DNA from 3 places in the Pseudonocardia sp. D17 genome. Region 1 is predicted to be linked to each of the others. Evidence: riboswitches for the same ligand, from Rfam matches in the RefSeq annotation. Region 1 holds a riboswitch; each other region holds the start of a gene.
The links. Region 1 has a riboswitch for S-adenosylmethionine ahead of PSD17_RS35005 (ABC transporter ATP-binding protein). Riboswitches for the same ligand answer to the same signal wherever they lie in the genome.
Positions count from the first base shown of each region.

Region 2: linked by a shared signal. The riboswitch ahead of thrC (threonine synthase) and the one ahead of PSD17_RS35005 (ABC transporter ATP-binding protein) in region 1 are both predicted to bind S-adenosylmethionine.
Region 3: linked by a shared signal. The riboswitch ahead of PSD17_RS08235 (aminotransferase class V-fold PLP-dependent enzyme) and the one ahead of PSD17_RS35005 (ABC transporter ATP-binding protein) in region 1 are both predicted to bind S-adenosylmethionine.

Region 1 is NZ_BPRG01000257.1:53,313-57,555, reverse strand. It holds gene PSD17_RS35010 (LLM class flavin-dependent oxidoreductase) at 1-414, opposite strand, end outside; gene PSD17_RS35005 (ABC transporter ATP-binding protein) at 411-2,087, opposite strand; SAM riboswitch class I at 2,332-2,424, opposite strand; gene PSD17_RS35000 (MarR family winged helix-turn-helix transcriptional regulator) at 2,552-3,016, opposite strand; gene PSD17_RS34995 (alpha/beta hydrolase) at 3,132-4,085, shown strand; gene PSD17_RS34990 (fumarylacetoacetate hydrolase family protein) at 4,188-4,243, opposite strand, start outside.
Region 2 is NZ_BPRG01000234.1:72,004-76,246, reverse strand. It holds partial or broken gene PSD17_RS32085 (DNA internalization-related competence protein ComEC/Rec2) at 1-633, shown strand, start outside; gene thrC (threonine synthase) at 802-2,067, opposite strand; SAM riboswitch class I at 2,077-2,197, opposite strand; gene holA (DNA polymerase III subunit delta) at 2,327-3,313, shown strand; gene rpsT (30S ribosomal protein S20) at 4,147-4,243, opposite strand, start outside.
Region 3 is NZ_BPRG01000044.1:23,460-27,702, forward strand. It holds gene PSD17_RS08225 (alpha/beta fold hydrolase) at 1-795, opposite strand, end outside; gene PSD17_RS08230 (FAD-dependent oxidoreductase) at 1,085-2,248, shown strand; SAM riboswitch class IV at 2,325-2,438, shown strand; gene PSD17_RS08235 (aminotransferase class V-fold PLP-dependent enzyme) at 2,480-3,901, shown strand; gene PSD17_RS08240 (NAD(P)/FAD-dependent oxidoreductase) at 4,110-4,243, shown strand, end outside.

The sequences.
Region 1 (4,243 bases):
GGCGGCGTGCATCGCGAGGATCTTCTGCAGGTCGAACCGGCCGAGCCCGATGTCGACGCGCCCCGGGTGCAGGGCCGCGACGGTCCCGAACTGTTCCGCGACCTGCAACGGGGCCGTGTGCGGCAGCTGCACCGCCCCCGAACCGACGCGGATCGTGCGCGTCGCGGCGGCGAGCAGGGCGACCAGTACGGGGGTCGACGACGACGCGACGCCCGTGGCGAGGTGGTGCTCGGCGACCCAGTAGCGCAGGTACCCGGCGCGCTCGGCGGCCTGCGCCAGCTCGACGGTGTGCCGCAGCGCGTCGGTGGCGGTGCCTCCGGCCGGGACCGGGGAGAGGTCGAGCACCGACAGTGGGACCGGCCCGCAGGAGGACGGCCCGGAGGACGACGGCCCGGAGGACGACGGCGCGCTCATGAGGCTGCGTGAACCTTTCGCGAACGGCTGCCGGCGACGGCCGCCAGCAGCTCACGGGTGTAGTCCTCGCGCGGCGAGGCGAAGAGCTCCTCGGTGGAGGCGAGCTCGAGCAGCGCCCCGTCGCGCATCACGCCGACGCGGTGGGCGATCCGGCGCACGACGGCGAGGTCGTGGGAGATGAACAGGTACGCGAGGCCCTGCCCGGCCTGCAGCTCGGCCAGCAGGTCGAGCACCTGCGCCTGGACGGAGACGTCGAGCGCGGAGACCGGCTCGTCGCAGACGACGAGGTCGGGACGCAGCGCGAGCGCCCGCGCGATCGCGACCCGCTGCCGCTGCCCGCCGGAGAGCTCGACGGGCCGGCGCGCCAGCACCGACGCCGGGAGCGCGACCCGGTCCACCAGCTCCGCGACGCGCTCGCGGCGCTCGGCCGGCGTGCCGACCCTGAAGGCGCGCAGCGGCTCCTCGACCACGTCGGCGATCGTGAAGCGCGGGTCCAGCGACGCGTACGGGTTCTGGTACACCAGCTGCGCCCGGCGCCGCAGCTCCCGCCACGCGGCACCGCGGACCGTGGTGACATCGGTGCCGTCGAACTCGACGGTGCCCGAGGTCGGATCGGCCAGCCGGAGCACGAGCCGCGCGGTGGTCGACTTCCCCGATCCGGACTCCCCGACCAGCCCGAGGGTCTCGCCGCGACGGATCTCGAAGCTCACCCCGTCGACAGCGCGGTGCACCGCCCGGCGGCCGGCCGAGCGCGGCAGCGGGAAGTCCTTGACCAGGTCGCGGACCACGAGCAGCGGTGTCTCGTCGGGCGCCCCCGACACCGCAGGGGTCGCGACCACGGGCCGGGCCGGCGCGCGGGCCGCGGCGGTCGCGCTCGCGAGGCCGGGTGCCGCGGCGAGCAGCCTGCGCGTGTAGGGGTCGGTCGGCCCGGCGAGGATCTGCTCGGTCGGCCCCTGCTCGACGAGCCGCCCACCGGACATGACCGCGATCCGGTCGGCCCGGTCGGCCGCGACACCCAGGTCGTGGGTGACGAGCAGGACCGCGGTGCCGGACTCGCGCGTCAGCTCCTCGAGGTGGTCGAGGATGCGCCGCTGGACGGTGGCGTCGAGCGCGCTCGTGGGCTCGTCGGCGATGAGCAGCGCGGGGCCCGCGGCGATCGCGATGGCGATCAGCACCCGCTGGCGCATGCCGCCCGACAGCTCGTGCGGGTACTGCCGGGCCCGCACGCCGGGGTCCGGCAGGCCGGCCCTGGCGAGCAGCTCCTCGGCCGCCACCGGGGCGCTGCGCCGCGTGGCCAGGCCGTGCACCCGCAGCGCCTCGGCGACCTGCGGCCCGATGCGGCGCACCGGGTTGAGCGACACCGTCGGGTCCTGCGGGACGAGCCCGGCGACCCGGCCCCGGACCGTGCGCATCGCCTTCTCCGAGCGGCCCAGCACCTCCTCGCCCGCGAGCCGCACGCTGCCGGCACCGACCGTGGCGTTGGCGTGCAGCAGGCCGACGACGGCGTGGGCCAGCGTCGACTTGCCCGACCCCGACTCCCCGACCAGCGCGAGCACCTCGCCCGGCGCCACGTCGAGCGACACCCCGCGGAGTGCGGGCAGCGAGGCGCCGGCCGCCCGGTAGGAGACCTCGAGATCCCGGACCCGCAGCAGCGGGTCGGTGGACCCGTTCACGCGCGCACCTCCGTCGCGGTCCGAGGGGCGCGCGGTGGCCGGATCAGGGCGGTCGGGTGCATCGATGTCGGGTCCTTCGGGCGAGCCCGGGTGGAGCGTGCCCGGCGCGGCGGGACCGGCGGGGAGCGGACGAGCCCGGGACGTGGGCAGGGCGGACGAGCCGGTCAGCCCCGACAGCTCGCGCTCGTCACCCGCAGCAGGTCGACGTGGAGCCGGTAGGCCCCCCGGTAGGTGCTCACGACCGCCTCCATCGTTCCCGGCATGAGCACCCTCGCCCGGTCACGGGGGGTTGCTGCGGCGTCGTCGAGCCAGGTCTCTCGGCCGCTCTGGATGGTTCCGACGGTCGCCCGTCGTCGTCCGACAGTACGAACCCGATCCCCACCGGTGTCAATCCGGACATCTGCTCCCACCATGCGGGACGACACCGGTACGCCCCGAGCCAGCGCGGATGCACCCGGCCCGGGTCATCCGGTGGCGGGGCTCACACGCTCGGCGGTGAACGCGTGCACCGACCGGGTCAACGTCCGCAGCCGCTTCCGCAGGTCCTCGCGCTCGGCCGCGGACAGGCCGAAGGCCGTACCCATCTGCGTCGGGACCGCGGCGGCCCGGGACCGCAGCGCCTCCCCCTCGGCGGTGAGTACGACGTCGACACCGCGCTCGTCGTCGGTGCGGCGGTGGCGCTCGACCAGCCCCAGCGCCGCGAGCCGCTTGAGCAGCGGCGTGACGGTGCCGTAGTCGAGCTCGAGAGCAGCGCCGACCTCCTTGACCGAGCAGCGGCCCCTGTCCCACAACAGCAGCATCACGAGGTACTGCGGATAGGTCAGCCCCAGCTCCTCGAGCAGCGGCCGGTAGGTGGCCGTCACCGCACGCGAGGCCGCGTAGATCGCGAAGCACAACTGGTCGTCGAGGAGCAGGGACTCGTCACTCACGTGTCCCACAGTAGCACGCGCCACATTAACTTGTGCACAAGTTAGTTGGGCAATAGCTTTCTCGCTGTGAGGCCGCGGCCGACGTCGCGGACACATCGAGCGATCGGAGCAGACGATGAGCGAGAACCCGGTACTGGAGCCCGCCGCACAGGCGTTCGTGGACGCCACGGCGACGCCGCCGTTCCTCTACCAGCTCGACCCGGCCGACGGCCGCAAGGCGGTCGACGACGTCCAGTCCGGCGACACCCCCAAGCCCCCGGTCGACGAGGAGTGGGTGTCCGTCGACGGTGGCCCGACCGGTCCGGTGGACGTGCGGATCGTCCGACCGCAGGGATCGACGGGCGCGCTGCCGACCCTGCTCTACATGCATGGGGGCGGCTGGGTCTTCGGCAACGCGCACACCCACGACCGGCTCGTCCGCGAGCTCGCGGTCGGCGCCGGGGTCGCGGTGGTGTTCGTCGAGTACACGCCCTCGCCGGAGGCGCGCTACCCCGTCGCGATCGAACAGGGTTACCGCACGGCGCAGTGGATCGGCACCGACGGCGCGGCGCACGGGCTCGACGGCACCCGGCTCGCCGTGGCCGGAGACTCGGTGGGCGGCAACATGACCGCCGCGCTGACGTTGCTGGCCAAGGAGCGCGGCGACGTCCGGTTCGCCGCCCAGCTGCTCTTCTACCCGGTCACCGACGCGAACTTCGACACCGGCTCCTACGAGCGGTACGACACCGGTTACTTCCTGCACCGCGAGGGCATGCGCTGGTTCTGGGACCAGTACACGACCGACCCGGCCGAGCGTGCGCAGATCACCGCGTCACCGCTGCGGGCGACGACCGAGCAGCTGGCCGGCCTGCCGCCCGCGCTGGTACTCACCGACGAGGCCGACGTGCTGCGCGACGAGGGCGAGGCGTACGCGAACAAGCTGCGCGCCGCGGGCGTCCCGGTCACCGCCATCCGCTACCTCGGGATGGTGCACGACTTCATGATGGTCGACGCGCTGCGCGACTCCGGTGCCGCGCAAGCCGCGATCGACCAGGCGGTCCGGACCCTGCGGGCCGCCCTGCACGGCTGATCCCGCCGGCTCGCGACCGGCATGGCGCACGGCTGATCCCGCCGGCCCCGCGACCGGCACGGCGCGTCGGTCGCGGGGCGGCACGGAGGCCTCACGCAGGCCTCACGCAGGCCGTTGCCGCAGCGGCAGCACCGTCGCCCCCGCCCGCACGACGTGCT
Region 2 (4,243 bases), on a different contig from region 1:
GTCGGGCAGGGCGACTCGCTCGTGCTGGCGACCGGCTCACCGGGGCACGCGGTACTCGTCGACGCGGGTCCCGACGACGGCCCGACCGACGACTGCCTCGCCCGCCTCGGGGTGCGCGTCCTCGATCTCGTGATCGTCAGCCACCTGCACGCCGACCACGTCGGCGGGATGGCGGGCGCGCTGCGCGGGCGAACGGTCGGGGGCATCGCCGTCGGACCGTCACGGCAGCCTCTGGCAGCGCTGCGCAGGATTCAGGCGCAGGCTGCGCGGGCGGGGACGACCGTCGTCACTCTCGACCCCGGCAGGCGGCTGAGCTGGCCCTCGCTGGTGATCGACGTGCTCGGACCGCTGCACCCGGCGCCCGACGTCGATCCCGACGACGGTACCGCCGTCAACGACGGGTCGCTGGTGATGCGGGCACAGACCCGTGCCGGATCGGTGCTGCTCACCGGCGACGTCGAGCTCGCGGCCCAGGCCGATCTGCTCGCCTCGCACGTGCCGCTGCAGGCCGACGTCCTCAAGGTGCCGCACCACGGCTCGCGCTACTCGTCGCGGGAGTTCCTCGCTGCCGTCGCGCCGCGCGTCGCGCTGGTGTCGGTCGGGGCCGGCAACACCTACCACCACCCCAACGAACCGCTGCTCGCCGTGCTCAGTGGCGCGGGCGTCGTCGTCCGCCGCACCGATCACGACGGCGACACGGCCGTCGTCGCGGGGGACGAGCCGGAGCGCCCGGCCGTCGTCTCCCGTGGCGACCCGTTGCCCGCCCGCCGCCGACGATCTCGACGGGCGGTGCGGGCGGGATCAGCCGCGCCCGGCGAGGGCCTCCTTGACGGCCTTGCTGCTCGACGCGACCGTGGCGGTCGGGCCGACCCGGTCGGCGACGGCGTCGAGGGTCTTCAGGCCGTCACCGGTGATGAGCAGGACGGTCTCGGCGTCGGGGTCGATCTTGCCGGCCTCGATGAGCTTCTTCGCGGTCGCGACGGTGACACCGCCCGCGGTCTCGGCGAACACGCCCTCGGTCCGGGCGAGCAGCTGGATGCCGTCGCGCACCTCGTCGTCGGACACGTGCCCGATCGCGCCACCGGTGCGGCGGACCGCGTCGAGGACGTAGGGGCCGTCGGCGGGGTTGCCGATCGCGAGCGAGCGGGCGATCGTGTCCGGCCGCACGGGCTGGACGACGTCGTGCCCGTCCTCGAACGCCTTCGCGACGGGCGAGCAGCCGGTGGCCTGGGCGCCGAACACCTTGTACGGCGTCGCATCCACCAGGCCGAGCTTGCCGAACTCGGCGAACCCCTTGTCGACCTTGGTCAGCTGCGACCCCGACGCGATCGGGACGACGATCTGCTCGGGCAGCCGCCAGCCGAGCTGCTCGGCGACCTCGTAGCCCAGCGTCTTCGAGCCCTCCGCGTAGTACGGACGGACGTTGACGTTGACGAACGCCCATTCCTCGTGCTCGGCGGCGAGCTCGGTGGCGAGCCGGTTGACGTCGTCGTAGTTGCCGTCGACGGCCAGCAGCGTGCCGCCGTAGACCGCGGTGGTGAGGACCTTGGCCTTCTCCAGCGACGAGGGGATCAGCACGACGGAGTCCCAGCCCGCGCGGGCGGCCGCGGCGGCGACGGCGTTGGCCAGGTTCCCGGTCGACGGGCAGCACAGCACGGTGAAGCCCAGCTCGCGGGCGGCGGCGAGCGCGACGGCGACGACGCGGTCCTTGAACGAGTGCGTCGGGTTGCCGGTGTCGTCCTTGACCCAGAGCGACCGCACACCCAGCGCGGCGGCCAGCCGGTCGGCCTTGATCAGCCGGGTCATCCCGGGCTCGGTGTTCGGGTGCGACTGCACGTCGGACGGCACGGGGAGCAGGTCGCGATAGCGCCAGATCGACTGCGGGCCGGCCTGGATCGACTCCCTGGTCACCGCCGGGAAGTCGTAGGCCACCTCGAGGGGCCCGAAACACTCGGGACAGGCGAACTCCGCGGCCAGCGGGGTCTCGTGGCCGCACTCACGACAAGACAGGGCTCGGGCGGGGCCCAGATCGAGGGAGGTGGTCTGCGCAGCGGCAGTAAGGGTCATCGGAAGATCTCCTCATCTTCCCCGCGACGTGCGGGTCGGAATTGGCACCGTGATCGTCACGCGCGATGGTCGTGCGACGCCGGTTGCCGGGGCTTCAACGGGCCGTTCCCTCTGCCCCTCTGGATGAGCCATATTCGGTTGTCCCGCGGCAGACCGCGGTCACGTTCACCCATTACCGTACGACACCGGCGTCGTCCTCGCGAAGGCATGGTCCGTGATGTGGGAGGCGGGTCACGGCTGCGGCCCGTCGTGGGCGACGATGGTGGACGTGACCCCAGCCGCCTCGGACGGCCGCCCCGAGCCCGTCAACCTCGTCATCGGCGAGGAGGAGCTGCTCGCCGAGCGGGCCGTGCAGGAGGTCGTCGTCCGGGCGCGCGCGGCCGACCCCGAGACCGAGGTCCGGCGGCTGCGCACCAGCGAGGTCGACGCCCAGGAGCTGGCCGAGCACCTCAGCCCGTCGCTGTTCGCCGAGGGGCGCGTGGTCGTCCTCTCCGCGGCGCAGGAGGCGGGCAAGGACATGGTCGCCGCCGTACTTCGCTACGCCGCCGAGCCCGCCGACGGGATCGTGCTGGTCCTGCAGCACCAGGGTGGTGCCCGTGGCAAGTCCTTCGCCGACGACCTGCGCAAGGCCGGAGCGGCCGTCACCCGCTGCGAGCGGCTGACCCGCCCGGCCGAGCGGGCCGACTTCGTCAGGGCCGAGGTCCGCCGGCTCGGCGGGAAGATCACCGGCGACGCGGTCGACGTGCTGCTCGAGGCAGTCGGTTCGGAGCTGCGGGAGCTGGCATCGGCGGCCGGCCAGCTGGTTGCGGACACCGGCGGGGTCGTCGACGAGAAGGCCGTCCGGCGCTACCACCGCGGCCGGGCCGAGGCGACGGGGTTCACCGTCGCGGACAAGGTCGTGGCCGGCGACCGCGAGGGCGCGCTGGAGGCGCTGCGGTGGGCGCTGGTGCTCGGCGTCGCGCCGGTGCTCGTCGCCGACGCTCTCGCCGACGCCGTCCGCACCCTGGCGAAGGTCGGTGCGGCCGGACGCGGCGACCCCAACCGGCTCGCCGGGACCCTCGGGATGCCACCGTGGAAGATCCGCAAGGCGCAAGGGCAGGTGCGGTCGTGGCGGCCGGAGGGGCTCACCGTCGCGTTCGCGGCCGCCGCCGAGGCCAATGCCGACGTCAAGGGCGCGGCCGCCGACCCGGAGTTCGCCCTGGAGCGCGCAGTGCGTCGCATCATCGACGCCCGCGACATCCGCTGACCCGCACCTGCTCGCGGGTCGGGTGTCGCCCCGTCCCTCGTCGTGGACCTCGCCGGGCACTGCCGCCGGCTACAGTGCGGAGCCCGGTCGTGATCCCAGAGCCTCCCGACGAATGCCGCGTGCGCCCGAGGCGTGGCCCCGTCCCCGAGCGCGACCGCTGCGCTGTCCACTGCGCCGGGGACGACGCCGAGGTTGCCCGCGGGCCGTCGTGCGCAACCTGAGTGCTGTTGATCGGGCCGGGAAGGACGGCGAGGTTCCGCGCGGACGGTCGGGCGCAACCTGAGTGCTGCCGTCGGGCCGGGGGCGGCGGTGGGGTTACGTGCGGGCGAGTCGGTGCAACGTGAGTGCTGGCGATCGGGCCTGGGGGAGGACGGTGGGGTTGCGTGCGGGCCGTCGCGCGCAACCTGAGTGCTGGCGATCGGGCCGAGGGCGACAGTGGGGTTGCGCTCGGGTTCTCGCGCGAACCTGAGCTGCCGATCGGCCAGGGACGACGGTGAGGTTGCGCTCGGGTTCTCGCGCGCAACCGCAAGGCTCTCCCCGTGCCCAGGAGCGCGGCCTCGACTCGCAGCAGGGCCACGACTCGCACGGACTCGGCCCGCCCCCAGCTCCGGCGCTCAGCCCCGACCCGCTCAGCCCCGACCCGCTCAGCCCCGACCCGCTCAGCCCCGACCCGCTCAGCCCCGACCCACGGCGCCTGACGGCCTCGCCGGGTCGACTCGGCCCGGCCAGCGGCCGGAGTGCGAGCGGGGGCGTCCTGCGAACACACCAACGGCGCCGTCCGCAGTGCGGACGGCGCCGTCGAGGTGTGGGTCCGGCGTGGGCGCCGGAGCCGCTCAGCTCTCCGAGGAGGAGAGGGCGTGGGCGCGCCGGGCGATCGCCGACTTGCGGTTGGCGGCCTGGTTGCGGTGGATCACACCCTTGCTGGCGGCC
Region 3 (4,243 bases), on a different contig from region 1:
CCGGTCGACGATCATCTCGCCCATGTCGGCCGGGACCAGCCCGTGCTCGGCCCGGAACAGCGCCACCCGGCAGCCCGGGACGGCGAGGTCGCCGGGCGCCATCGCGGTGCGCGCGAACATGGCCGGGTCGAACTTCCAGCTCCAGCCGCCCTCGACCGGGCGCAGCGAGTGCTCGGCGATATGCCGCACGACGTAGGGCAGCTCGCTGTCCTGGTCGGGCACCAGCCGGAAGTGGCTCAGCGCGTCCTCCCGGGTCGGGTAGACGCGCAGCGGGCCGAACGCCCGCCGCTCCCGCGCCGCGGTCTCCTCGGGCGTCTGCTCGCGCACCGGGGTGTCGACGACGACCGCGCCCGCCAGCTGCTCGCCGTGCCGCTGCGCCGCGACCAGCGCGACCATGCCGCCCATGCTGTGCCCGATCACGACGGGCATCGGACCGGTGCCGGAGGCCTCGGCGACGGCCATGACCTCGTCGGCCCAGCTCGAGAGCGCGTACCCGGCGGAGCGGCGGCCCGAGTCGCCGTGCCCGGAGAGGTCGACCGCGACGACGCGCCTGCCGTCGGGCCGGGCGAGCAGCGGTCCGATGTGGTCCCACCAGCGCGCGTGCGCGGCGCCGCCGTGCACCAGCACCAACCCGTCGCCGGGCGGGCCCCAGGCCCGGTAGCGGACGTCGACACCGTCGACCCGCACCTCGCCGGGCTCCGCCTCGGTCGCGACGGCGTCGGTGAACCACGCGGGGACGCCGGTGTCGGAACGCTGGGCGGCCGACGTCGATGCGGCAGGGACGGCTGCGGACACGGTGGGCTGCTCCTTCTTCGGGATGCCCGACCGTACGACACCGTGCCCGACGACGTCCCGCCATGGCCGCTCCGCGACCGGACACGTGCCCCACCCGGGCTGCGACGCTTGACACAGTCGGACCGGGCAGGTTGAGTCGGGGCGGCCCGTCGCGGGGTCCCCGGACGGACCACCGCGGTTCATCCGCCCTCCTCCCGACGGTCCCACGGTGCGCTGCAGGCGCACCAGGGCACAGCGCGGCCGACGACTGTCCGCTCCAGCACGTCCCGTCGACCGCCCGGAGGGCCACATGACCCCTGCACCCGATGCGCGAACCCAGCCGGGACGGCGGGCGGCGTCGGTGGAGGTGGTCGTCATCGGGGGCGGTGTCATCGGCGCCGCCGCCGCCTGGCAGCTGGCCAGGCGCGGGCACGACGTGCTCGTCCTGGAGAAGGACGAGCTGGGCCACCCTCGCGTCACCTCGCACGGCGCGACCCGGATCTACCGGCAGAGCCACACCTCGCCCGCTCAGGTGGAGCTGGCGGTCGAGTCGCTGCACCGGTGGCGCGAGCTGGAGCACGAGACGGGCGCGGCGCTGCTGCACCTCACCGGCGGGATCGACCACGGCGACCCCGTGCGCACCGCGGCCGTGGCCGCATCGCTTGCCGCGCACGGCATCCGACACCAGTGGCTCGAGCCGGCCGAGGCCTCGCGGCTGTGGCCGGGGCTGCGGTTCGACGGGCCCGTGCTCCACCAGCCGGACTCGGCAGGCCGGCTGCGCGCCGACCAGGCCGTCGCCGCGCTGACGGCCGCGGCCATCGGGCGTGGTGCCACGGTGCGGCACTCGACGCCCGTCGAACGGGTCGACGTGCTGGACGACGACCTGGCCGAGATCACGATCCCCGGCGGGACCATCCGGGCCCGCCGGGTCGTGCTCGCCGCGGGCGCCTGGACCGCCGGGCTGATCGGCGACCTCGTGGCCTTGCCGGCGCTGCGCGTCACCGAGGAGCAGCCGACGATCTTCCGTCCCGTCGGCGCGACGCCGTGTGTGGTCGGCGACGTCCGGTGGCCCACCCTGATCCACCACATCGGACCCGCGCAGGGGTGGCCGGCCTCGGTGTACGGGATCGGGGTGCCCGGGATCGGGGTCAAGGTCGCGTTCCGTGGGACGGGCCCCGACTGGCAACCCGACGTGCGCGATCCGCGGCCGGAGCCCGCGCAGCTCTCGCGGCTGCAGCGCTACGTCGAGCACTACCTGCCGGGCCTCGACGCCACCGACCCGGCGCCGCGCTCGTGCACATTCGTGTCCACACCGGACGCCGGGTTCCTCGTCGACCGAACCGGTCCGCTCGTGGTCGCCGCCGGCTTCTCCGGACACGGGTTCGCCGTCGCGCCCGCCCTGGGGCGCATGGTCGCCGACCTCTCCGCCGACGCGCCGACGGCCCGCACGCTCAGCCCCGCGGCGAGCCGCTGACCCGACTCACACCGCCCGGAATGTGACCGCCGCCACGGTTGCGCACCCGTCGGCCCGCCCCGTACGGTCTCGCTCAGGTCAAGAGCGCCAGCGTCAAGCCCCGGCTCGCTGGCCGGCAACCCTCCTCCGCGGCGGGGTGCTCCGGGTGACGACCAGGCCGTCGCGGAACGCGCGTCGGCAAGCGCGGACCCGCCGACACGCCCCGGGTCCCTGTTGGACCGGAGGTCCGTCGTGTCCGTTGTGCTCCAGGCCGCCCGCCCCACCGCGCCCACCGTCCCCGCCGACGTCGCGGCGCACGCTCTCCCGGCCCCCGCAGCCAGCTGTCTCCCGGCCCTCGTGGGCACCGGGCTGCCGGTCCCGCTCGTCGACGGCACGACCGTCGCGCACGCCAACCTGGACCTCGCCGCGAGCGCCCCGGCCCTGCGCTCGGTGGCCGACCGGGTCGCCGCGCTGCTCCCGTACCACGCGAGCGTGCACCGCGGCGCCGGCTACGCGTCGACCGTCTGCACCGCTGCGCTCGAATGGGCCCGCACGACCGTCGGCCGGTTCGTCGGCGCCCGCTCCGACGACGTCGTCGTCTTCACCCGCAACACCACCGACGCGCTGAACCTGCTGGCCGGGGCGGTGCCCGGCGCGGTCCTGTGCCTCGACGTCGAGCACCACGCGAACCTGCTGGCCTGGCGCGGCGGCGAGCACCGGGTGCTGCGCGCGGCGGCCACCGTCGACGCGACCCTCGCCCAGCTGCGGGCCGCTCTCGAGGCCCGGCCCACGGCACTCGTCGCGATCACCGGGGCGTCGAACGTGACCGGCGAGGTGCTGCCGCTCGCCGAGATCGCCGACCTCGCCCACTCCCACGGGGCCCGCCTCGTCGTCGACGCGGCTCAGCTGGCCCCGCACCGCCGGGTCGACATCGCGGCGACGGGCATCGACTACGTCGCGCTCTCCGGCCACAAGCTCTACGCGCCCTACGGCACCGGCGCCCTGGTCGGCCGCCGCGACTGGCTCGACGTCGCGACGCCCTACCTGGCGGGTGGCGGCGCCGTCGTGCGGGTCGACGCCGTCGGCGACGGCTCCCCCGCCGAGGTCACCTGGACCGCCGCCCCGCACCGGCACGAGGCCGGGACCCCGAACGTCCCCGGTGCCGTCGCGCTCGCCACCGCGTGCGAGGCGCTGGACGCCGTGATCGACGAGGCCGCTCCCGCCCACGAGCGTGCCCTCTCCGAGCGGCTCGACGCCGGCCTCGCCGACATCCCCGGCGTCCGGACCCTGCGGATCTGGCACGACGCGCCCGACCGGGTCGGCGTGCACAGCCTGACCGTCGACGGCTACCCGGCGGCCCTCGTCGCCGCCTACCTGTCCGCCGAGCACGGGATCTCGGTGCGCGACGGCAAGTTCTGCGCGCACCCGCTGCTGGCCCGCCTCACCGGCTGGGCCGAGGGTGCGGTCCGGGCGAGCCTGGGCCTGGGCACGACGGCAGCAGACGTCGACCGGCTCCTCGCCGCCCTGCGCACGCTCGTCACCGACGGCCCGGGCGTGGCCTACGAGTGCGTCGACGGGCGCTGGCTGCCGACGGCCGACGGCCGGGACACCGACCCGCTCGGCCTGGGCATCGGCGACGAGGTCACCGGCGCCGGGCGCGGCTGCGGGCACTGACACCCGCCCTCTCCCGCGCGGCCGCCTCCCGGCCGGATCCTCCGGTCGGATCCGCCGTCCGCTTTTCGACCCCTCGACGCACGGGTAGGCGCCGGAGAATCATCGGCGCGGACCGCGCGGCCCCGACGGCCTCCGGTCCGACGGCGGTCCGACGACGAGCGCGGGGGATGCAGTGGGCGCAACGGGGAACGGCACGCCGGACGTCGACATGTCGAGGAACGGCCGGCCCGGGAACGGGCCGGTGACGACAGGGTCCGGCGGCTGCGGCACGGGCGGACGGCCGCGGATCGTGGTGATCGGCGGCGGGTTCGCCGGCTTCGCGGCCGCGAAGGGGCTGACCGC